DNA from 4 places in the Magnetospirillum sp. 15-1 genome. Region 2 is predicted to be linked to each of the others. Evidence: riboswitches for the same ligand, from Rfam matches in the RefSeq annotation. Region 2 holds a riboswitch; each other region holds the start of a gene.

Region 1 (5,792 bases), on a different contig from region 2:
AGCACCTGATGCCGGTGTCGCCCGAAGGGGCGGCGCAGCGCTGGGCCCAGGACCGCCTGAAGCCGGTGGGCCGCACCGGCTCGGCCCGCGTGGTGATCAAGGACGCCAAGGTGGTCGAGGTGCCGCTCGCCATCGACAAGGGCCTGAGCGGCGCCTTCAAGAAGGAGCAGGAACTGCGCTACGACGCCGCCCTCAACGTGGCGATCCAGATCCTCGACCAGCGCGGCATGATCCAGGGCGAGACCATGGCCCAGGCGACGCGCTCGCGCACCGTGGCCGAGGGCATCACGCTCAACGAGCGCGACCGGGTGCTCTATGACATCAGCGAAAGCCTGGTCAGGGACATCGACCAGCAGATGGCCCAGTTGATTCAGAACTATCTCGGCCGTTGGGTGAGGTAGAGTCCATAAGGATTTGGATCGAATCAGATTCCGCGCTTGACGGGCGGCGCTCGCCACCTTAAAAACGCGGCTTCCTCCGATCGGAAGATCGGGCCAATTTTCCACGGATAGCCCCGGCGTACGGCCGAAATGGCGAATCCGGCGAACGACTTGAAGCGAGGATTTTACCATGGCACGTCGCTGCGCCATCACCGGCAAGGGCGTTTTGACCGGCAACAACGTCAGCCACGCCAACAACAAGACCCGGCGTCGGTTCCTGCCCAACCTCCAGGAAGCCTCGCTGCTGTCCGACGCCCTGGGTCATGCCGTGCGCCTGCGCATCTCGACCAATGGTCTGAAGACCATCGAGCACAACGGCGGCATCGACTTGTACCTGCTGTCCATCGCCAGCACCAAGCTGAGCGCCGAGGCCCGCCGCCTGAAGAAGCGCATCGAGCGCGCTCTGGCGAGCAAGCAGGACGCCGTCGCGGCCTAAGCCTCGCGTCATCGTGTTTGGAAAGGGTCCGTGGGCAACCACGGGCCCTTTTGGCGCTTCCATTCCTCCGCTTCCGCTCCGCCGCAGACGGAAACGACCGCCTCGGCCCGCCATGGTCGTTGGTCTCGCGGGATTGCCCTCGCACGGCACAGCCATGGTTCAGGCGGCCCCTTGAGCGGTCACGGGGCGTGGGCGCCGTCAGCGATCTGGGGTGGGGGAGCGAAACTTCTCTCAGTTTGGACGGGTGTGTTATTCTGGCGGAGCGGGTTTGATGGGCCGTGATCCATCACATCCCCGCCCCAATCGGGGCGATCCGGCGGAACAAAGGGAAGTTTCCCTGACGGAGGCGGACATGCAGGACCTCCCCCTCGCCAAGGCATTCACGTTGATCGAGCCGGGGCCCGTGGTGCTGGTCACCACCCACGACGGGACCCGGGACAATGTCATGACCATCACCTGGACCATGGTGCTCGACTTTTCGGCTGATTTCGCCATCGCCACCGGGCCATGGAACCATTCCTACGCTGCGCTGTGCGATACGCGCGAATGCGTGCTGGCCATTCCCACGATCGACCTGCTCGATACCGCCGTGGGCATCGGCATGTGCTCGGGCAAGGACACCGACAAGTTCGCCCGATTCGGCCTGACCCGCGCCACAGCCAGCCGGGTGCGCCCGCCGCTGATCAGGGAGTGCCTGGCCAACATCGAATGCCGGGTGGTCGACATTGTCGAACGCTACGGCATCGTCGTGCTGGAAGGTGTCGCCGCTCATATGGACACCACGCGCGCCGAACGCCGTTTGGTCCACGCCGTCGGCGACGGCACCTTCATCGTCGACGGCGACCGGCTGGACCGGCGCGACATGATGCGGGCGAAGCTGCCGGACGGACTGGATTAGGTCCTGTTGACAAAGGGGATTCCCAAACTCAGCCGGACGTGATTCAACCCTGGTCTTTGCGGAGACCAGTGGTATGCGTGGCGATCTGACGGACGAGGAATGGGGGATCATCGGGGAGTTGCTGCCCGCTGAACGGGGGCGCGGTTGCCGTCCTTCCCATGACAACCGCCGTTTCATCAACGGCATGCTTCACGTGCTGCGGGTCGGCTGCCCGTGGCGCGACATGCACGAGCGTTACGGCAAATGGAATTCGGTCAATGTCCGGTTCCGCCGCTGGGCCGAGCAAGGCGTGTGGGATGCCCTACTGGAAACGTTGGTCGATCTCGGCCTGACCGACGATTGGCAGCATATGATCGACAGCACCATTGTCCGAGGGCACAGCCAAGCCGCTGGCGCAAAAGGGGGACTCATAAGGAAGGCTTTGGTCGAAGCCGCGGCGGCTTTACGAGCAAAATCCACGCCCGCGCAGACGGTCAGGGACGCCCTCTTGGCTTCAAGCTGACCGGCGGCGAAGTCTCGGATTATCAGGCGGTCGAAGACCTGATGGCGTTGCCGACCGCCACCCCGCGCATGCTGCTGGCCGACAAGGGCTATGACGGCGACGCCGTGCGCGAGAACCTGCTCTTTCACGGCATCCTGCCGGTCATCCCGCCCCGGTCCAATCGCTCCCAGCCCATTGCATGCAACTTCCTGCGATACAAGGATCGCAATCGCATCGAGCGCATGTTTAATCGCCTCAAGCAGTTCCGACGCATCGCCACCCGCTACGACAAGACCGCCAAATCCTTTCTTGGATTCCTGCATCTCGCCGCTGCCAAACTATGGCTACCGGCCTTTGTCAACAGGACCTAAACACCTAGACGGGAACGAATGTTCCCTTGCCGACCGCATCCTGGTCCTGGCGCACACATTCCGTCAGGACGCCACCCTCCTCCTGCCGGCCCCAGCCGTCGAAGTGCAGCAGCGTCTCCAGGGGCAGACGGGGCCGCCAGCCGGCGCTTTCCAGTTCCGGCTTGGGGTGGTAGCCCCGCACCCGGCCGAGACACAGATAGGCCACCGGAATGATCCCCTTGGGGATGTTCAGGATTTCCTGCACCTCGGTGTTGTCGAAGATACTGACCCAGCCGAGGCCGAGTCCCTCGGCGCGCGCCGCCAGCCACAGGTTCTGCACCGCGCAGACGCTGCTGTAGAGGTCCATGGTGCGGATATGGGTCCGGCCGATCACCACCGGACCGGCGCGGTCGCGATCGCAGGTGACGCAAATGTTGACGGGCGACTCGAGAATCCCCTCCAGCTTCAGCGAGCGGTAGACGTCCCGCTTGTCCTCGGGGAACATCTCCGCCGCCTCGGCATGCGCCTTGAGGAAGGCGTCATGGACGCGGCCCCGGACCTCCCGGTCGCGCACCACGACGAAGCTCCACGGCTGCATGAAGCCGACGGAGGGCGCATGGTGGGCGGCGATCAGCACCCGGCTCAAGACCTCGTCCGGGATGGGGTCGGGCAGGAATTCGCCCCGCGTGTCGCGGCGCGTCAGCATGGCCCGGTAGACGGCGTCCCGCTCGGCGGCGGGCATGGGAGCGGCAGGCAAAAGAGAGCTTTGGGCATCCATCAGCTTTCCCCTGTGATGGCGTGCGCCCAACCGGTGTCCAGGCCGGAAGGACCATCTCCACTTGGCCGGTCTTCTGACTCGGGTTCATCCCAGCGAGGCGCCTTCCCAGCACAAAGCCAGTGGCATCAGCCTGCCGGTCCCCCATACAGCGTTGGGCACGTCGCGGACTTTCACCGCGTTCCCGATTCTCCGGTGCGCCATAAGCGCCCCGGCACCGAGTGGATGGCCCATTCATAGATCATGTCTCGCCGGGAAGCATCCCAAAACACCCCCCTGACTCCGAGGCGGCGGGCACGTCGGTCACAGGAGTTCCAGCGGAACCCGGCTCAGCTCGTTGTTCTGGTTGACGAGCTTGTGCAGCAAATAGCGGAAGATCAGCTGCTCGCCCTCGGAGAGCGGCTCCAGCAAGGTGCGCTGGAAACGCCGCACCGGCTCGCCCAGCTCCGCCAGCATGGTATCGCCGGCCTCGGTGATGAACAGGGACTTGATGCGGCGATCCTTGCCCTCGCGCCGCTCCAGCAGGCCCTTCTTTTCCAGCCGGATCACCACATCGCCGATGGTCGAGCGGTCGAAGGCGATCATGCGCGCCAGCGACCGCTGGTCGACGCCGGGAAATGCCTTGATCACGGTCAGCGAGGCGAACTGGACCGGCGTGATGCCAAAGTCCTGGGTCTCGTTCAGGAAGATCGACACGGCGATCTGATGGAGCCGCCGGGCCAGATGTCCGGGATTGCCGTAGATCGGCAGGGCGTCGTTCTCGCCCGTATCCAGCAGCGCCTCCGGCATGGTTCGTCACGTCCTTCAATTTCGCCCGTGCCGGGCATCTGACCCCAATTCACCGGCAACCTCAATCCCCCATGCGCCGAATTTATGTATGTATACGCACTATTTTAATTCCCAATTACATCGTGTTGCGGTGCGGAAAGTTATTGTCACGGCAACATGATCCGGCGGCATCCGGGGGGAATACTGGCGATAGGCCTGATATCATAGGATATATACGCCATTCGGCGGCACTCACGATATTGCCGACTGAATGACAATTCATCGAATCGAATTGACAGCATACTGTCCTTTATGGTCCAGTACCCACATAAGAGGTGCGGCCATTGGCCCGCCCGACAAAAACAGAGGGAGGTCCGAGATGGCCTTGAATGAGGCGGCCCTGGTGAACGCCATTGCCGACATGGACGAAGACGCGGCCCTTCGCCTGTCGCGCGAAGCCCTGGATCAGGGCTTCGACCCCCAGCGCATTCTTGATCTTTGCCGCGCCGCCATGGATATCGTCGGCGCCCGGTTCGAGAAGAACGAGTACTTCCTGCCCGAACTGATGATGGCGGGCGAAATGCTCGAGCAGATCGGCGCCATGGTGAAGCCCCTGCTGATGGACGACAGTGACGGCGAAGCCGCGGGACCGGTGGTGCTGATCGGCACCGTGGCTGGCGATCTGCACGACATCGGCAAGAATATCGTGACCTTCATGCTGGAGGTGAACGGCTTCAAGGTGGTGGACCTCGGCATCGACGTGCCGATCCAGACCTTCGTCGACACGGTCCGTGACTTGAAGCCGGCGGTGATCGGGCTTTCCGGCTTCCTCACCCTCGCCTTCGACGCCATGAAGGATACCGTTGCCGCCATCGAGCAGGCGGGCCTGCGCGACGGACTCAAGATCATGATCGGCGGCGGCCAGGTGGACGAGACCGTCCGCAGCTATACCGGCGCCGACGCCTTCGGATTGAACGCCATGGCCGCCGTCTCCCTGTGCCAGGGGTGGATCGGCACGGCCAAGGCCGCCTGACGGGAGACTCCGACATGATCGCTTCCCCCGCCCAGACTCCCGAGGCCAAGGTCGCCTACGACGCCCGCTGGCAGCGGGTGATGGATTGCGTCAACCTGAAGCAGCCCGACCGCCTGCCCATCGGCATGCAGCCCACCTTCTGGCTGGCCAAGTACGGCAACATCACCTGCCGCCAGCTGATGTACGACTACGACAAGACGGCGGAGATCGCGGCTCGGGCCATTCAGGAATTCGAGCCCGACTGCCACAGCCCGATGTTCCTGGCCACCGCCTCGGGCCGGGCGCTGGAGGCGCTGGATTTCAAGCAGTTGCAATGGCCGGGGCACGGCGTCGGCGACAACCAGCCCTTCCAGTATCTGGACGCCGAGTACATGAAGGGCGACGAGTACGCCGAATACCTGGAGGACCCCACCGGCTATTATTTCCGCCGTTATCTGCCCCGAGTGGCCGGCGTGTTCGAGGGCTTCGAGGAACTGCCGTCCTTTTCCAGCCTCTACTATACCCGGCTGGTGCTGGGCATGCGCGCCTTCGCCCGGCCCAAGGTCCGCCAGGCGCTGGAACGGGTGATGAAGGCCGCCGAGGAATCGGAACGCCTGTTCAACCTGCACATC
Region 2 (5,792 bases):
TGCCCAGCGAGCCCCAGTGCAGCGGCACCACCATGCGGGCGGAACCGCTGTCGGCCATCGCCGCCTTGATGCCGCGCACCGCCGCGCCGGCCACGAAGCGGTCGAGCTTGGGGATGGATTCTCCGTCGGCGGTGGGATAGGCGCGCGAGCCCTCGTAGGCCGGCTCTCCCGGCTGGTCGACGCGCAGCACCTGGGCGCGGTAGGCGCCGATCACCTCGCCCTCCTCCATCCAGGTGGGCCGCCAGACCAGGGACAGGGCCGCATCGCCCGGCAGGGGCGGGGTGGCGTCCAGTCCGGGCGCCATATCGGCCGGAGCGCGCTCCACGGAGACGGGCTGCCAGTTCGGGTCGCGGTTTTCCCGCGCGGCCCGTTCCATGGCGGCCCATTTAGGGTCGACGGCGCGCCGCGGGGCGGCATCGTCGGCCGGGGCGATGGGGCCGCGGGCCGGAGCCTGCTCGGCGATCACCGCCCGCGTTTCGGTCACGGCGGCGGCCAGGGCTTCCAGGTTCAGTTCGCCGTCCCCGGTCAGGGCGTCGCCTAAGGAAATCTCCGCCGCCAGGGCCAGGGGGCGGTCGTGGCCGGCGAACTGGCTGCCCACCAGCCGCGTTCCCAGCTCCTGGGCGATGCGCACGGCGCGGCGCCGCGCCTCGGCGGCCGGCGTGTTGCGGAACACCAGCACGAACAGGTCCGAGCCCTTGCGGCCGAAGACGTTGCCGGCGCCCAGATGAAGATTGATGACGCCCTCGGCGATCAGCATCACCTTCTCGGCGATGCGGCTCCACTTGTCGCCCACCGCCTCGTGGAACTCCACCAGGGAGATCAGGTGCAGCTTGGTCTGGTACTGGCCGTCATCCTCGGCCAGCAGGCCTTCCAGGGCCAGGGTGAAGGAATCATCCACCAGGGACGAGGAGCCCGCCTCGGCGGGCAGGACGATCTCCTCCTCCTCGGCGGCGGCGGACCGTCCCCCCATCAGCCGTCCGAAGGCGGCCAGCGGCCGGGCCAGCGTGGTCATCAGACCGCCCTTGGAGCGTTTGTCCTTTTTCGCCATGCCGCCGCCTCCTCCGAGGCTTAGGGTTTGAAGTACTTGGCCGCCAGTTCCACATACTTCCCGGCCGAGACCGGGAAGAAGGCGATTTCCTCGTCGCTGAGGCGGCGCAGCATCCTGGCCGGATTGCCGCCCCACAACTCGCCCCTCTGGACGCGCTTGCCCGGCGTCACCACCGCGCCCGCCGCCACCATGGCGCCCGATTCCACCACCACGCCGTCCAGCACCACGGCGCCCATGCCGACGAAGCAGGCGTCTTCCAGGGTGCAGGCGTGCAGGATGGCGCCGTGGCCGATGGTGATGTCCGAACCGATATAGGTGCCCAGCTTGCCGCCGGTGACGTGGACGACGGTGCCGTCCTGGATGTTGGTGCGCTCGCCGATGCGAATCTCGTGCACGTCGCCGCGGATGACGCAGTTGAACCACACCGAGGTGCCGGCGCCGATCACCGTGTCGCCGATCACCACGGCATTGGGGGCGACGAACACGTCGGGGGCGATGGTCGGGCTGACGCCCTGAAAGGGAAGGATATTACCGCTCATCGCTGTCCTCACGGGAACATGGGTTGCTGTTCGAGCGCCAAGGTCTCGGGCAGGCCGAACATCAGGTTCATGTTCTGCAGCGCCTGACCGGACGCGCCCTTGACCAGATTGTCGATCACCGAGGTGATGATGATCCGTCCGGGGACCCGGTCGTCGAACACGTTGATCACGCAGTGGTTGGAGCCGCGCACATGCCGCGTGTGGGGCACCACGCCCTCGGGCGCCAGCCGCACGAAGGGCTCGCCCTCATAGGCCTTGGCCAGCCGGGTGCGCAGGTCGGCGGCCTTGGCGCCGCCCCTGGTCTTGACATAGATGGTCGACAGCATGCCCCGGCTCATGGGGATCAGGTGGGGGGTGAAGCTGACCAGCACCGGGGTGCCCGCCGCTTGCGCCAGTCCCTGCTCGATCTCCGGCGCGTGCCGGTGGCTGGCGACGCCATAGGCGTGCATGCCCTCGGTCACCTCGGTGTAGAGATTGGCCTCCTTGGCGGCGCGCCCGGCGCCCGACACGCCCGACTTGGCGTCGATGACGATGTCGGCGGCCTCGATCAGCCCGGCCTCGAGCAGCGGGATCAGCGGCAACTGGACCGACGTGGGATAGCAGCCGGGATTGGCCACCAGCCGCGCCTTGGCCACCTTGTCGCGAGCCAGTTCGGTCAGGCCGTAGACCGCCTGCTTCTGCAATTCGGGAGCCCGGTGCTCGTGGCCGTACCACTGAGCATAGGTGTCCACGTCGAACAGCCGGAAGTCGGCCGACAGATCGACGATCCTGACCGAGGCGGGCAGGGCGGCGATCACCTCCTGGGTGGTGCCGTGAGGCAGGCAGCAGAACACCGCGTCCACGGCCTTGAAGTCCACCTGATCGATGGCGACCAGATCGGGAAGCTTCAGGCCGCCCAGATGGGGAAAGACCGATTCCATGGACTGGCCGGCCTTGCGGTCCCCGGTCATCACCTTGATCTTGAAGGCCGGATGCAGCGCCAGCAGGCGCACAAGCTCGGCGCCGGTATAGCCGCTGGCTCCCAGGATGGCGACGGAAACGTCCTTCATGATGACCCTACTTCCTTGAACATGGGGAGCGGACGATAGCAGGCCATTTTCCGGGCGACAACCGCGCGAACTTGACGTCTCCATTGCGGCATTGTAGAGCCATGTTCGTCCTGCATCCCGGAACACGGTGAAATTCCGTGGCGGTCCCGCCGCTGTAATCGGGGACACGGACCACGGGGCCTTCGGGCCCAGCCACTGGCGAAACGCCGGGAAGGCGTGGTTTCCGTGGCTGATCCGAGAGCCAGAAGACCTGTAGGACATGGTTGAACGAGGGGCGAAATCCGATGGTAAAGGGTTTCGGCGAAGGCGCATCCGCGTCTTGGCCGTTAGCCCCTTTGGCATACGAAGGAATCGCCATGACCAAGACTGAAAGCAAGCCCCGTCCCACCGTCATCGCCAGCCGCAAGACCTGCGATGCCGAGGGCACCGGCCTGTCCCATTACGTCCTGATGGACAAGCAGGTGAAGCGGTGACTCTGGCGGCCCCCATCCTTGGGGGCCGTCTTCCCGACGGCCTCCAGCGGTTCGAGATCGGCCATGCCGACTACACCGCCCTGATCGACGCGGACAACGCCTTCTGGGCTCTGGTGCGCAAGGACGAGATGGAAACCGTCCTCGACGACGGCGCGCTGGAACGCGACTGGCGGGCCAAGCGCGAGGATTTCGCCCGCGAAATGGACATGCTGCGCTTCCACCTGAAGCCCTCGGCGGTCTATTTCAACCCGACGGAACGCTGCAACCTGGATTGCTCGTACTGCTACATCCCGCAGACCATGCGGCGCACCGGCGAGCATATGAGCCGCGATAAGCTGCTGGAAGCCATGGCCCGGCTGGACGAATATTTCGCCCGCACCGTGCCCGAGGGCCGCAAGCCGCAGATCATCTTCCACGGCGCCGAGCCACTGCTCAACCGTGACGCCATGTTCGAGGCCATCGACACCTATTCCGACCGCTTTCGCTTCGGGGTGCAGACCAACGCCACCCTGCTGGACGACCGGGCGGTGGAGTTCCTGACCTCGCGGGGCTGCGGCATCGGCCTGTCGCTCGACGCTCCCGTCGCCGAGGTGGCCGACCGTTCCCGCAAGCGCTGGACCGGCGACGGCGTGTTCAACTCCACGGTGGATGCCATCCGCCGCCTCAAGGGCTATGCCGGCTTCAATGTCATCTGCACCATGAATCGCGAGAATCTGGGGCAGTTGACCGACATGGTGGAATTCCTCCATGCCGAGGAGGTTCCGGCCTGCATGCTCAACGTCGTCCGCTGCACCCAGCCGGGCGGACAGGGGGCGTGGGCCGAGGACGAGGCGGTTTCCAAGGCCTATCTGGCGGCGCTCGACCGCACCCATCAGCTTTACCGGGAAACCGGCCGCAAGCTGGTGGTGGCCAATTTCGTCAACATCCTGATCTCCATCCTGGCACCCACCGCCCGGCGGCTGATGTGCGACATCTCGCCCTGCGGCGGCGGTCGCTCGTTCTTCGCCCTGGCGCCCGACGGCTCGCTGTTCCCGTGCTCGGAGTTCATCGGCCTGCCGGCCTTCGCCGGCGGCAATCTGTTCACCGACAAGGTGGAGGACGTGCTGGAAAGCCCGGCCTTCAAGCTGGTGACGGGCCGCAAGGTCGAGGACATCAAGGCCTGCTCCACCTGTCCGGTACGGCATTTCTGCGGCTCGCCCTGTCCGGCCGAGGCGCACGAGGCCAATGGCGGCATGGAGCAGATCGGCGCCTATTGCGGCTTCTATCTGGATCAGGCCCAGTACGCCTTCCGCCTGATCGCCGACGGCATCGCCGAGGACTATATGTGGGACGGCTGGGACGACGGCACCGAAACCGCCTTCGCCTTCGGCTGCTAGACGCAAGTCCCCCTCTCCCGTCCGCCAGGAGAGGGGGACTGTTTATTTTACTCCCGTGTCGGCTTGGGCATGGGCGGTTCTTCCCCCGCCGGTCCTGCCTCCACCTTGGTCGCCTTTTCCGGGGCGGGCAGGGGCTTGGCCTCCACGTCGGGCAGCGGTACGGCGCTCTGGTTGGGCACCGGCTTGGCGGCCGGACCGGCGGGCTGGGCCGGAGCGAGGGGCGTCGGCATCGTCGGGTCGGTCCTGGTGGCCGGCATGGCTCCGCCCTCCAGGCGCGGCAGCATGGCGCTCATCACGTTGGTGGCGAGGTTGTGGGCGATGACCGCCAGCTTGGGCGGCTTGCGCTTGCGCTCGAAGCCGCTGGAGGTGGCCTTGTAGCGCTGGTCGGCGCGTTCGGGGCCGAAGCTGTCGTCATCCTCGTCGGGCAGGTCGAAGCCGCGTGCCGACGCCGTCGTCTTGTCGGTCTTCTGCCATTCTTTCAGCGAGCGGCTGTTGACCACCGCCAGGATGCGTCCCGACTTGACGTCGAGGATGCGGGCGCGCAACTCGTAGCCGGTGCTCGACTGGGTGGAATCGGCCACCAGCACCTCGACCATCACATCGGCCATGGTCTGCATGGCCATGACCTCCACCGTCTTGGGATCGATCTCCTCGGCGCCGGCTCCCATGATGCGGGTGATCATGGTGCGGTCGACCACGCTGGCGTCGGCCTGCAGGAAGGGGGCAAGGAAGCCGTCCTGGAATTCCCATTCCCAGGTCTCGCCGCGCGCCGGGCGCTCGGCCGGATCGCCGGCGCGGCGTTGGGTCTCGGTGACGCTCTGGCGACCGCCCGACTGCTTGAGGGTGAGGTCGCCCTCGGTGGAGTTGCGGCTCTTGTCGGCGGTGACGGTGCGGGTCTCGGAATACCACTGGGCCAGGGTATCCGACAGTTGCCGGTTCCACCAGAAGGCCAGGCGCGGCCGGCCGCCCTGAGTATAGGCGTCCTTGAAGCGCGCGATGACGTCTTCCTGGGGCTTGAACGGGTTGGGCCTGACCGCGGCCGCGTCGAGCGCCTCGCCGCCGTCGCGGACGGGGGGCGCCACCTTGGCCGGCGGCTGGTAGGGCGGCACCTTGGCGCCGACGGTCTGGGCCTCGGCCATGACCGGGACCAGCAGGGCGAGGGCCGAAACGGCCAGCAGGCGCGTGATCATTTGCCTTCCCTCATCTCGATCATGTAGCCGTCCACGGTCTTGTCGCCCAGCGACAGCTCGCGGTAGGTGTTGGAGGTGCGCGGCGCGAATTGCATCCGGCGCCAGGCGCTGACCGGC
Region 3 (5,792 bases), on a different contig from region 2:
GATCCTGCCGCATTTCCCGATTGTCCCTGGGCATATCGCCTTGCTGGGCGGCGGCGGGCAGGGCGGACAGCAGGGGCAGGGCGGCAAGGACGGCGATCAGAGTCTTGTTCATGAGCGTGTGCTCCCCAAAAACGTGATGACGTATCAGGCCACCGGAATGCGGCGGAATAAAGGTGGTGCGCTCGCTTCAGTCCGACGCGGGCAGGCTCACCTCGAATCGGGCTCCGCCCCCCGTCGGGCCGTCGGCCTCGCGGTTCTCGGCGCGGATGGTGCCGCCATGGGCCTCGACGATCTGGCGCGAGATGGACAGGCCCAGGCCGGAATGGGTGCCGAACTTCTCGCCCTCGGGCCGCTCCGAGTAGAAACGCTCGAAGATGGCGTCCAGTTTGTTGGGCGGTATGCCCGGCCCCTGATCCTCGACGGTCAGCACGATGCGTCCGCCGTCCCGCCGGGCGGCAAGACGGATCAGGCCGCCCTCCGGGCTGAACGACACGGCGTTGGCGATCAGGTTGCGCAGTACCTGGACCAGACGCGATTCGATGCCTTGGACCGCCAGGGCGTCGCCCCCGGGCCGCTCCACCTCGAAGCGCAGGCCCCGGTCCTCGCAGGTGCCGCGATAGATCTCGGCCATGGTGTCGAGCATGGCGTCCAGGGTCACCGGCCCGGTCTCGGCCCGGCTCATCTCGGCGTCGATGCGCGACGCGTCCGAGATGTCGCTGATCAGCCGGTCCAGGCGCCCGACGTCGTCCAGCACGATGGCCATCAGGCGGGCGCGTTTTTCCGGGTCCTCGATGCGCGCCGCCGTCTCGACGGCCGAGCGGAGCGAGGTCAGCGGGTTCTTGATCTCGTGGGCCACGTCGGCGGCGAAGGCCTCGATGGCGTCCATGCGCCGCCACAGGGCCTCGGTCATCTCCTTCAGGGCCACGGACAGCTCGCCGATCTCGTCCTTGCGCCGCGACAGGTCGGGAATGGCGTGGACGCGGCCCTGACCGTGGCGGACCCGCTCGGCGGCCAGGGCCAGCCGGCGGATGGGCCGGGCGATGGTGCCGGCCATGTAGAGCGACACGCCGATGGTCAGCGCCAGCGACACGGCGAAGGCCTGCAGGATGGCGATGCGCACCTGGAACAGCGAGCGGGCGATGTTGGTGCCGTCGGCGGTGATCAAGAGGGCGCCCACCACCTGCTTGTAGCGCTGGACCGGCACCGCCACCGACAGCATCAGGGCGCCGCTCTTGCGCGACCGCACCGCCCAGGCGGGCCGTCCGGCCATGGCGCTCATCACCTCCTCGAAATCGTCGGCCCGCGCGTTGGGATGCTCGCGGTAGAGCGGCAGGGTCTCGTCCCTGGGCATCCATCGCGCCCAGCGGTCCCACTGCCGCGCCAGCCGGTCGGCCCAGTGGGGCGGGGTGGGCGGCGGCAGTTCCTCGATGTAGATGGAGCCCTTGGCGCCGCCTACCACGCGGGAATCGGCGGCCAGTTCGCCCACCGCCCCGAACAGCCGGGCGCGGAACTTGGCCGGCTCGGACAGGCGGCGCACCATCTGCTGCGCCATGTCGGGATTGATCTCGAAGAAGCCCATCTCTTCCTCGAACACCGCGCCCTCGCCGATGGCGCCGGCCACCATCTCGGCCTGGGTGCCCAGCCCGTCCAGTTCGGCGCGGATCAGCCCCTGCTTGTAGCGGTCGAGATACATGACGCCCGCCACCAGCACGATGGGCGCCAGCAGGTTGACCGCCAGGATGCGCCGGGTGAGCGGCGAGGCGAGCAGCCGCCAGCGGGGCAGGCGCCGCCGGGAAGGCCCAGGCTCACTCGTCATGACAGCGACTCACTCGTCACGATAACGATAGCCGACGCCGTACAGGGTCTCGATCTGGGCGAACTCGTCGTCCACCTCGCGGAACTTCTTGCGCAGCCGTTTGATGTGGCTGTCGATGGTGCGGTCGTCCACGTAGATGGACTCGCCATAGGCGGCATCGATCAACTGGTCGCGGTTCTTGACGTGGCCGGGGCGCATGGCCAGGGATTTCAGCAGCAGGAACTCGGTGACGGTGAGGTCGACCGCCTTTCCCTTCCAGGTGCAGATGTGCCGGCCGGGGTCGAGCACCAGCAGCCCGCGCACCAGGGTCTCGCCGCCCCCCTCGTCCGGTCCGGCGGCGTTGGCCTCCAGCCGGCGGATCAGGGTGCGGATACGCTCGATCAGCAGCTTCTGCGAAAAGGGCTTCTTGATGTAGTCGTCGGCGCCCATGCGCAGGCCGAGCAACTCGTCGATCTCGTCATCCTTGGAGGTGAGGAAGATCACCGGGATGGCCGATTGCTTGCGCAGGCGCTGCAGCAGCTCCATGCCGTCCATGCGCGGCATCTTGATGTCGAGCACGGCCAGGTCGGCCGGCTGGCTGGTCAGGCCGCGTAGCGCCTCGGCGCCGTCGGTATAGGTGCGCACCTTGAAGCCCTCGGCCTCCAGCGCCATCGAGACCGAGGTCAGGATGTTACGGTCGTCGTCGACCAGGGCGATGGTATGGGACACGGGAAACCTCCTCAAACAGGCCAGGGCCATAATCTAGCAGGCCCAAATCCACCAGTCCCGGAATGGTTTGCATCCCGATCATGGCGAAATTATAGTGCCCGGCGATGGTTCCCCGTGGCCGGCGACGGCACGGGGTGAAAATGGGAACGCGGTGCGCCCCTCGAAAAGAGGGTCAAATCCGTGACTGCCCCCGCAACTGTAGGCGGAGAGGTTCCGGCCGTTAGAGACGCCACTGGCCCGAAAATGGGCTGGGAAGGCTATGCCGGACCCAACGACCCGCGAGTCAGGAGACCTGCCATCATCGAGAGTCGCTTGCGAGCCCGTTCGGCCGGGGTGTGCCGTCGGGTCAGTTTTCCGTTTCGCGGCGACGAGTGAAGTCTCTCGACGAACGGAGTCTGTTCATCATGCATATCATGGAAGGTTTTCTTCCCGCCGGGCACGCATTGGCCTGGACCTGCGTTTCCACCCCCTTCGTGGTGCTGGGTGCGCGCTCGCTGAAGCGCATCGTGGCCGAACGGCCCGAGGCGCGGCTCGACATCGCGGCGTCGGCCGGTTTCACCTTCGTGCTGTCGGCGCTCAAGCTGCCCAGCGTCACCGGCTCGTGCTCGCACCCCACCGGCACGGCGCTGGGCGCCATGCAGTTCGGTCCCGGCATCATGGCGGTGATCGGCGCCATCGTGCTGCTGTTCCAGGCCTTGCTGCTCGCCCATGGCGGGCTGTCGACCATGGGGGCCAACGTCTTCTCCATGGCCATCGCCGGGCCGTGGGTGGCCTATGGCGTCTGGCGCCTCGCCGGGCGGCTCGGCGTTCCGGTCGCGGTGGCGGTGTTCCTCTCGGCGTTTCTGGGCGATCTCGCCACCTATGTGGTCACCTCGTTCCAACTGGCCCTGGCCTTTCCCGATGCCGAGACCGGCTTTGCCGGCGCCTTCGCCAAGTTCGGCGGCATCTTCGCCATCACGCAAGCGCCCCTGGCGGTGGCCGAGGGACTGGTCACCGTGGTGGTGATGAACGCCCTCGCCGGCCGCCGCATGCGGATCGAAGGAGCCAAGGCATGAGCGCGCGCACCAATTCCCTGCTGCTGGGCACCGCCCTGCTGATCGTCGCCGCTCCGCTGATCCTCAACCCGGCCGGCCAGTTCGGCGGCACCGACGACGCGGCCAGCGAGGTGGTGACCTCGTCCCATCCCGCCTACGAGAAGTGGACCGGGCCGTTCTGGCAGCCTTCCAAGGAGATCGAGGGGCTGCTGTTCGCGGTCCAGGCCGCCTTCGGAGCCGGTCTGCTGGGCTACGTCATCGGACGGCGGCACGGTCGTTCCAGCAAATGAGTCTCGCCATTGACCGCCTGTCCCAGGCGGGGCCGTGGCGAAAGCGGGCGCCGTCGGAAAAGGCGGCGCTCGCCCTCGGCCTGCTGGTCCTGGCCCTGATCCTGCCGCCCTGGCCGGGCGGGGCGCTGGTGCTGGGCGCCGTCTGGGGCCTGGCCCTGGGCGGGGCGCGGCTGCCCGCCGGCGACTGGCTGCGTCTCAACGCCCTGCCGCTGGGCTTCGTGCTGACCGGTGCCGCCACCTTGGCCGTGGAGGTGGATTCACACGGCCTGCATCTGGCCGCCGACCAGGGCCGCCGCGCCGCCCTGGTGGTACTGCGCGCCGCTTCCGCCGCCTCGGCCCTGCTGCTGCTGGCCGCCACCACCCCGGCTCCCGATCTGGTGCGCGGCCTGCGCCGTATCGGCCTGCCGGCCGAGATCGCCGAGATCATGCTGCTCACCTGGCATTTCCTGTTCCTGCTGCTGGACCAGGCGACGGCCATCCGCACCGCCCAGGAGGCGCGTCTCGGCTGGTTCGGGCCGCGGCGGCAGGTGCGCTCCCTCGGCCTGCTGATCGCCCAGTTGCTGCCGCGCGCCATGGAACGGGCAAGGCGTCTGGAGACGGGACTGGCGGCACGGGGCTTCGACGGCTCGCTGCCCATGATTTCCACCGCGCGCCCGGCCTCGGGACCGGCCCTGGCGCTGATTCTGGGCGGTCACGCCCTGCTGGCGGGGGTGAGCCTGTGGCTGGGATGATTCTCGAGGCCAGGGGCCTCTGCTATGCCTATCCCGGCGGCGTCGCCGCCCTGGCCGGTCTCGATCTCGCGGTGGAGCGGGGGCGGCGGCTGGCGGTGCTGGGACCCAACGGGGCGGGCAAGACCACCTTGCTGCTCCACCTGAACGGCACGCTGAAGCCGGCCGCCGGCACCGTGCTGCTGGGAGGCGAGGCCATAGGGTATTCGCGGGCGGCGCTGACCGGCTGGCGCCGCCGGGTCGGGCTGGTGCTGCAGGAGCCCGACGACCAGTTGTTCGCCGCCACGGTGGCCGAGGACGTGTCGTTCGGGCCGCTCAATCTCGGCCTGTCCGAGGCGGAGGCCCGCCGGCGGGTGAACGCGGCGCTGGAGGCCCTGGGCATCGCCGAACTGGCCGGGCGCGCCACTCATATGCTGTCCTTCGGCCAGAAGAAGCGGGTGGCCATCGCCGGGGCCCTGGCCATGGAACCGGAGGTGCTGCTGCTGGACGAACCCCTGGCCGGTCTCGACCACCAGGGGGGCAAACGCCTGCTGGCGGCGCTCGATCGTCTCGCCCAGGCGGGGGCCACCCTGGTGTTCACCACCCACGAGGTCGATCTGGCCTATGGCTTCGCCGACCGGGTGGCGCTGTTCCAGGGGGGGCGGGTGATCGCCCAGGGTGAGGCCGCCCAGGTGCTGGCCGACCGCGACTCGCTGGCCGCCTGCGGATTGGAGCCGCCGCTGCTGCTGGAACTGGGGGTGCGGACCCGCCAGGAGGCGCTGGCCTTGATGGCGGCCCGGCAGAGGGTGTATTAGAAATGCCTCAATAAGCAAAAGGCGGATATGATGCGTTCCCTGATGATGGCGATGGCGGCTTGGCTGGTGATGGCGGGGACCGCCCTGGCGGCGGAGATCAAGACCATTTCGGCTCCCGACGCGCTGCAGGCGGTGAAGAAGGGTGACGTGGTCCTGGTCGACATCCGCCAGCCCGAGGAATGGAAGCAGACCGGGGTGCCCGAGGGCGCCAGGCTGATTCCCATGCGCCATCCCGACGGCGGCGCCGGTTTCATCCGCGACCTGCTGGCCACCACCAACGGCGACCGCAATGCCCCCATCGCCCTGATCTGCCGCACCGGAAACCGCTCGGGGGCCACCGCCAAAGCGCTGTCCGAGGCCGGCTTCACCCGCATCCTCGACGTCTCCGAGGGCATGGGCGGTTCGGGCGCCGGGCCGGGCTG
Region 4 (5,792 bases), on a different contig from region 2:
GCCGGCGCGGGCCACGTTCTCCCGCAATGTCGCCACCTGCAGGTCGAGGCCGTGGTCGAAGGACTTGTCCGCCGCCTCGGCCATCTGGCGATGCAGGGGAATGATCGAGGCGAACGCCACGCCCAACCCCACCATGGCCATGGCCAGTACCGCATAGACGATGATATTGCGCTGCAGTTTGACAGCGTCGATGACCTGCACTCGAACCGACCTCCACCCTGGAATTTGACTTTTATCAAATCAACGCGGGGGGCCGCAATGGCTACAGGAAAGACCCGACGGCCGCCATGAAGCCCGATGGGTTGTCGGCATGGACCCAATGGCCGGCGCCGGCAACCTCGACGGTGGCGGCGCGGGGGAACAGTTCGGCGATCACGTCCTCGTGGGCCGGACGGATGTAGTCCGAGGTCTCGCCGGCCACGAACAGGGTCGGCCCGTCGTAACGGGTGCCCTCGGGGAAGCGGGGAAAGGCCAGGATGTCGTCCATGTGGGCGCCCAGCACCGCCAGATTGGGCCGCCAGCGATAGCCGCCCGCTCCGCCTTCCAGGTTCTGCATCAGGAAGGCCCGCACGCCCCGGTCGGGAATGGCGGCTGCCAGGGCGGCGTCCACCTCGCCGCGCGAGGTGACTTCGGCCAGCGCTACTCCGCGCATGGCCTTGATGTAGGGAGCGAAGGTATGGCTGTAGGATACCGGCGCGATATCCACCACCACCAGCCGCTCCACCATCTCGGGACAGGTCAGCGCCAGGGTCATGGCCGCCTTGCCGCCCATGGAATGGCCCATCACCGCCGCCCGGCCGCCCAGATGCTCGATCACGGCGGCCACCTCGCGGGCCATGAAGGGATAGTCCATGATCTCGGTCCACGGGCTGGCGCCGTGGTTGGGCAGGTCCAGCGCCAGAACCCGGCGGGTCTCGCCCAGGCTCTTGACCACCGCCCCCCAGTTGCGGGCCGAGCCCAGCAATCCGTGCAGGATCAGCAACGGTATCCCGTCCGGGGCATCGGCTCCGGCTTCGATGGCGTTGAGCTTCATCAGTGCCTGAACAGGTGGGACCGGCCGACCAGCAGGCGGCCGATATGGCGCCCCACCACCTTCATCAGCGAGAAGGTGGGGCGGACGAACTCCACCGCCACCCAGTCGGGTCCGAGGGCGCGTACCATGGCCACGCCCTTGGCCAGGGGATTGGGGTCCTCGTAGGCCGAGCGCAGTTCGAAGGTGAAGCGGTAGCCGTGATTGAGCAGGCCGGGCGGTCGCCGGAATTTCAGCCCGCCGATGGAGATGTCGACGACCTCGACCAGGATGCCGTCGAACAGCATGAACAGGCCCTCGCCCTCGTGGCGATCATCGATGCGGCGGTCGTTGCTGGCGGACTTCACGAATGCTTCCCCTCGCGGGTGGACGACGAACCAGTCTATCAGGGCACGCCGCCCGGCGCATCCATCCTGTTGGCCGCCCCTGCTCCTCCGATAATGGCACGGAGAATACCCCCGGAGAAATACCAATATCAAAAGTATGGTATTAAGCCCTTGGTAGATTTCAATTTTACGGAGTTTACGAATCTCATACCAACACTGGGGACTCTCCTTCCAATGCACGCCCAAGGAGCGTTATTGGAATTGCTATAATTCAGCCACTTCGAATTCTCCGGCAATGCCGGCGAAGCAACATAAAGACCTGAGAGTGGGGAAACGCCATGACCGAACAGCTCAACTCCGTCACCGTGACGTCGTCGCATACGCTGCTGAAGGCGGCCTTGGAGGATCTGGAGCGGGCGGTGCCGCACTCACGCCCCGGCGACAAGGTATCGCTGGTCGCCAATCAGTGGCAGGACACCTTCATCATGACGGCCCGCTACGGCTGGCTGCGGATGCCCCACTGACGCGGCCCGCGCGCCGTCGGCAACAGGCGATGGCGCGCCCTGCTGGGCTCGAACCAGCGACCTGCCGCTTAGAAGGCGGCTGCTCTATCCAACTGAGCTAAGGGCGCCCGTCGTCGCCAGATGGGCCCGGCGGAATTGGGGCCGCTTTAGAAGCGGCCGAATTCCAGCTTGTCGAAACGGAAATTGTCGGCGTAATTCTTGGGCTTCTGCAGACGGGCGTTCTCGGTGGCCACCGTGTAGTCCATGCCCTTCTTCTTGGCGAAGGCCACGGCCTCTTCCATGGTGGCGAACTTGACGCGGACCTGCGAGGTGGTGTCGGTCGAGCCCAGCCAGCCCATCAGGTTGTCGGGCTGCTTCGGAGCGGCGGGCTCGTATTCCAGGACCCAGGACTTGGCGTTGCCGTTCCGGCCGGATTGCATGGCGGTCTTGGCCGGGCGATAGATGCGGACCTGCATCAAAGTCTCTCCTGCTCGTCATAAGTCCTGGTACGGGCGGGACCGTTTTAAATCAAGGGGTTGGCACCCATCGTACGGTTCCGCCCGCAAGGTATAATCGACGCCTGGGGAATCCGCAAGAACCTACAGCTTGAACACGGTCCTCAGGCCGATCACCGTGGCATCGGGGATGGTCTTGGACGAGTTCTCGGGCAGGGTGGCGGTACCGCCCGGATGGACCACGTACTGGACGTCCGGCACCACGGTCATCCAGGGGGTCACCTGGTAGCGGTAGGTCAGTTCGACGACCGCCTCGTAATCATGGTCGGGAGCGGTGGCGGTGCCCAAACGCCTGGCATCGGCGTCACGGGCGGCCAGGGCCGAACTCATCCGGCCGAAGGCGAAGCCCATGGCGGCGACGTCGTCGTCGCGACCTTCGAACGGTCCCTTGTAGCTGAGGCCGGTATCGAAATAGAACGGCATCTGGTTGCGGTCGTCGGGCAGGCCGGTGACCCGCAAAAAGGCCGACAGGCCCAGATCCTCGGTTCCCGCCTCGCGGTAGAGCATGCCTTCGGCGATGCCGTAGACGGCCCAGTTGCCGCGATGAGTCTTGGCGGCACCGGCCGAACCGTCGCCCAGCGATACCCCGGCCAGATCATAGCGCTGGTCGGTGGCGCGGCCGTTATAGTACCAGCCGCCCAGCTTGAACATGGCCGGCAGCCCCGCCGCACCCTTATCCTGATTGAGGCCGTACTGCACCTCGCCCATCCACACCGGCGGCTGATCGACGGTGTAGTCGACGCCGCTGCGGTTGCGCTTCTGGGCGTCGCCGCCGGCATTGGTGCCGGGGGCCACGTTGCCGGTGAACAGACCGGCCAGCAGCGCCAGTTCGCCGGTCGGCTGGACCTTGAGCCGAGTGCCCAGATTGGAGATGGGATAGCCGCCGCCGCCGCTCTGCATGTTGGCGGCGAAGGCGCCGGGCCAGCCGAAGGCGGAGTTGATCAGGTTGGTGGCCACCACGGAGTTGAAGAATTCCTCCTGCATGGGCAGTTGGCCGAAGCGCAGCGACACCATGTCGTCCAGCGCGCTCTGCTGCAGCCACAGAGAGAACAGCCGGGTCGAGGGCGCCGCCTCGATGTCGCGGACCGGGATCAGGTTGCCGATGAAATTGGCCGACAACTGGCGGCCCTGGATGTGCAGGCCGGTGACGTGGAAGGTGCCGCCCTTCCAACCCACGGCCTGCTCCAGATCGGCATCCACGTCCACCTGGAGCAAGGCGTCGGCCACGGCGCGGCGCCTGATGCCGCCTGACGGATTACCCAGCATCTCGGCGGTGTAGGCGGCGTTCACCTTGACGCCCTTCTCGGCCAGATCGGAGCGCAAGCCGCCCCAATCGCCGGTCAGGGTATCGCGCTCCCAGAAGCCCTTGGGCGCCTCGGTCTCGGCCCGCGAAGCGGCGAAAGGCAGGCACACCCCGACGGCCACGGCCAGTCCGGTGACGAAAAATCCAGTCTTCATGTCAAAATCCACCCTCAAATAAGCGGCGCAGGTCCACCCACCTCCGGGACACCCCGCCCGGGGAAGCGCGCGCACGCGACGATGATGGCAGGTCTCCTGGCTCGCGGGTCAAAGGAGCCTGCCCCAGCCTTCCCGGTTCGATACGGCCCCCCGGTGGACGTCGGGGCCGAAACCAGTGGCCTTCTCGGCGGGCAGCTCCTCTCCGCCTACAGTTGCGGGGGCAGCCGCGGGTTCCAGGCGACAAGCCCTTGACCGCGTTCCCTTTTCACCTCGGGTCGCCCGTGGGCGGCCGTCGGAACCATCTGGCCGAAGATGTACCCGCGCCTGTGTCCTAATGCAAGTTGGACCTCTGCCCAGGCCTGGGTTAGAGTTCGCGCCCAATGGAGATACCCCTGGGGTGAGACGGACGGATATGGCCGAGGCCGATTCGCATTTGCCACCGGCTTCCGATATGGATGAAGACACGGCACCGCCGCCGCCGGCCGAGGGCGGCTGGCTCACGGTCAGCGAGTCCGTGACGCGCCCGCAATCCGGCGGCGGACTGCTTGCTCCGCTGGTGCGGGGATTGGGCCGGCTGGCCGCCAGTTGGCGCTATCTGGCCGAGCCGGCCGAACGCCATGCCCTGCTGCAATATGCGCGCGGCGGCCTGTCCCGCGTGGCGCAATCGTTCCATCGCTCCCCCATGACCGCCAGCATGGAGGCGGGGGAACCGCCGGTCGTGCTGCCCTCCGCCATGTCCGAGCCCGATGCGGTGCCGCCGTTCGATCCGGAAGCGGCGCTGGCCCGCCTGCGCTCGGCCCTGCGCCAGTTGCCGGAAAAGGGCGAGGTGGTGGTCCCCGGCAACCTTCAATCCCTCGACCGCCTGCTGGGCGACCCGCCGCCGGCCATGGATTTCGAGGCGGCCGATCTGCTGCACGATTGCTTTCCGCGCGGCACCCGCCATTCCGGCAACCGGGTGCTGCTGGCGGTGGCCCGCAACCTGACCCGCAATTTCGGCCGCCCCGGCCGCCTGCCCATGACCAGCGGCAAGGCCTGGACCATGCTCGCTCCGGCGGTCTTCGCCGACCAGATGGCGGCCCAACTGGCCGAGATCAGCGACTTCATCCTGACCTGGCAGGCCCAGGAAAAGAGCTTCCTGATCCTGGAATTCGCCGAGGTGGAGCTGATCGAATATCTGTTCGAGCATCTGCACCCCCGGCGCCACGGCGTCCTGCTGATCAAGGTGATGGAGTTCAAGGTGCTGTCCACCCGCCGCGCCGGGCTGCTGCGCCGTATTCCGGCGCGGGTCAGGCGCTTCGTCCAGCACACGGCGGGGGCCGATCCCTCGGTGCCGCTGACCTATGCCCGGGATTCCGCCATCCTGCTGGAGCTGATCGAGCGGCGGGTGGGCTTCCGGCCGGTGACCGAAGCCGCCGCCGCCGCCCGCGCCGAGGTGGAGAAGATTCTCGCCCGCCTCTCTCCCCCGTCCCCGGAGCCGGGAGCGTCACCGCCGCTCGCCCCGCCGCCGGCCAAATCCGATCTCGAGCAGATCATGCAGACGCTGGGGGCGCCCCCCGCCCCCGCCGCCCCCACGCCGGCTCCGCGGGAGATGCCGGACCGCATTTCCGCCACCTCGCCGCCCGTACTGCCGGTTCAGGCGGTCTCGGTCGCCGCGCCACCCCGCCCCGCCGCCCCACCCCGCCCCGCCGCCCTGCCGGTACCGGCGGTTCCGCTCCGCAAGCGCTTCGGCAACCGGCAGAAGACCGAGGCGGTGATGCGGGTGCTGGCCGGGGAAAGCCGCGAGCAGGTGGCCGCCACCTGCGGCGCGACGCCGGAGATGCTGGACGGATGGCTGGAATCCTTCCTCAGCGGCGGAAGCTCGGCCCTGGCTCCCAAGGCTCCGGCACGGGCCAGGCCGCGCCAGGCCCGGACCAAGACGGCGGCGGTGGAGTCCGCCTCCCTCGACGACCTCAAGAGCAAG

The links. Region 2 has a riboswitch for cobalamin ahead of cbpA (modified peptide precursor CbpA). Riboswitches for the same ligand answer to the same signal wherever they lie in the genome.
Region 1: linked by a shared signal. The riboswitch ahead of bluB (5,6-dimethylbenzimidazole synthase) and the one ahead of cbpA (modified peptide precursor CbpA) in region 2 are both predicted to bind cobalamin.
Region 3: linked by a shared signal. The riboswitch ahead of CP958_RS23685 (energy-coupling factor ABC transporter permease) and the one ahead of cbpA (modified peptide precursor CbpA) in region 2 are both predicted to bind cobalamin.
Region 4: linked by a shared signal. The riboswitch ahead of CP958_RS02575 (carbohydrate porin) and the one ahead of cbpA (modified peptide precursor CbpA) in region 2 are both predicted to bind cobalamin.

Annotation. Positions count from the first base shown of each region.
Region 1 is NZ_FXXN01000028.1:433,141-438,932, reverse strand. Features, by position in the region: gene CP958_RS23420 (hypothetical protein) at 1-401, shown strand, start outside; gene rpmB (50S ribosomal protein L28) at 571-876, shown strand; gene CP958_RS23410 (flavin reductase family protein) at 1,229-1,774, shown strand; partial or broken gene CP958_RS27190 (IS5 family transposase) at 1,848-2,165, shown strand; gene CP958_RS27185 (IS5 family transposase) at 2,066-2,626, shown strand; gene bluB (5,6-dimethylbenzimidazole synthase) at 2,631-3,383, opposite strand; cobalamin riboswitch at 3,429-3,617, opposite strand; gene CP958_RS23395 (MarR family winged helix-turn-helix transcriptional regulator) at 3,684-4,169, opposite strand; gene CP958_RS23390 (cobalamin-dependent protein) at 4,528-5,181, shown strand; gene CP958_RS23385 (uroporphyrinogen decarboxylase family protein) at 5,196-5,792, shown strand, end outside.
Region 2 is NZ_FXXN01000013.1:47,113-52,904, forward strand. Features, by position in the region: gene CP958_RS01640 (hypothetical protein) at 1-1,048, opposite strand, end outside; gene CP958_RS01645 (gamma carbonic anhydrase family protein) at 1,069-1,587, opposite strand; gene argC (N-acetyl-gamma-glutamyl-phosphate reductase) at 1,596-2,639, opposite strand; cobalamin riboswitch at 2,756-2,886, shown strand; gene cbpA (modified peptide precursor CbpA) at 2,993-3,109, shown strand; gene cbpB (peptide-modifying radical SAM enzyme CbpB) at 3,106-4,485, shown strand; gene CP958_RS01665 (hypothetical protein) at 4,533-5,675, opposite strand; gene CP958_RS01670 (hypothetical protein) at 5,672-5,792, opposite strand, start outside.
Region 3 is NZ_FXXN01000028.1:500,443-506,234, reverse strand. Features, by position in the region: gene CP958_RS23700 (hypothetical protein) at 1-112, opposite strand, end outside; gene CP958_RS23695 (stimulus-sensing domain-containing protein) at 188-1,816, opposite strand; gene CP958_RS23690 (response regulator transcription factor) at 1,826-2,524, opposite strand; cobalamin riboswitch at 2,613-2,839, shown strand; gene CP958_RS23685 (energy-coupling factor ABC transporter permease) at 2,929-3,579, shown strand; gene CP958_RS23680 (energy-coupling factor ABC transporter substrate-binding protein) at 3,576-3,848, shown strand; gene cbiQ (cobalt ECF transporter T component CbiQ) at 3,845-4,579, shown strand; gene CP958_RS23670 (ATP-binding cassette domain-containing protein) at 4,576-5,370, shown strand; gene CP958_RS23665 (rhodanese-like domain-containing protein) at 5,398-5,792, shown strand, end outside.
Region 4 is NZ_FXXN01000015.1:58,324-64,115, forward strand. Features, by position in the region: gene CP958_RS02545 (HD-GYP domain-containing protein) at 1-201, opposite strand, end outside; gene CP958_RS02550 (alpha/beta fold hydrolase) at 263-1,033, opposite strand; gene CP958_RS02555 (PilZ domain-containing protein) at 1,033-1,377, opposite strand; gene CP958_RS02560 (hypothetical protein) at 1,695-1,880, shown strand; tRNA gene CP958_RS02565 (tRNA-Arg) at 1,911-1,987, opposite strand; gene CP958_RS02570 (ETC complex I subunit) at 2,027-2,335, opposite strand; gene CP958_RS02575 (carbohydrate porin) at 2,459-3,832, opposite strand; cobalamin riboswitch at 3,901-4,150, opposite strand; gene CP958_RS02580 (helix-turn-helix domain-containing protein) at 4,230-5,792, shown strand, end outside.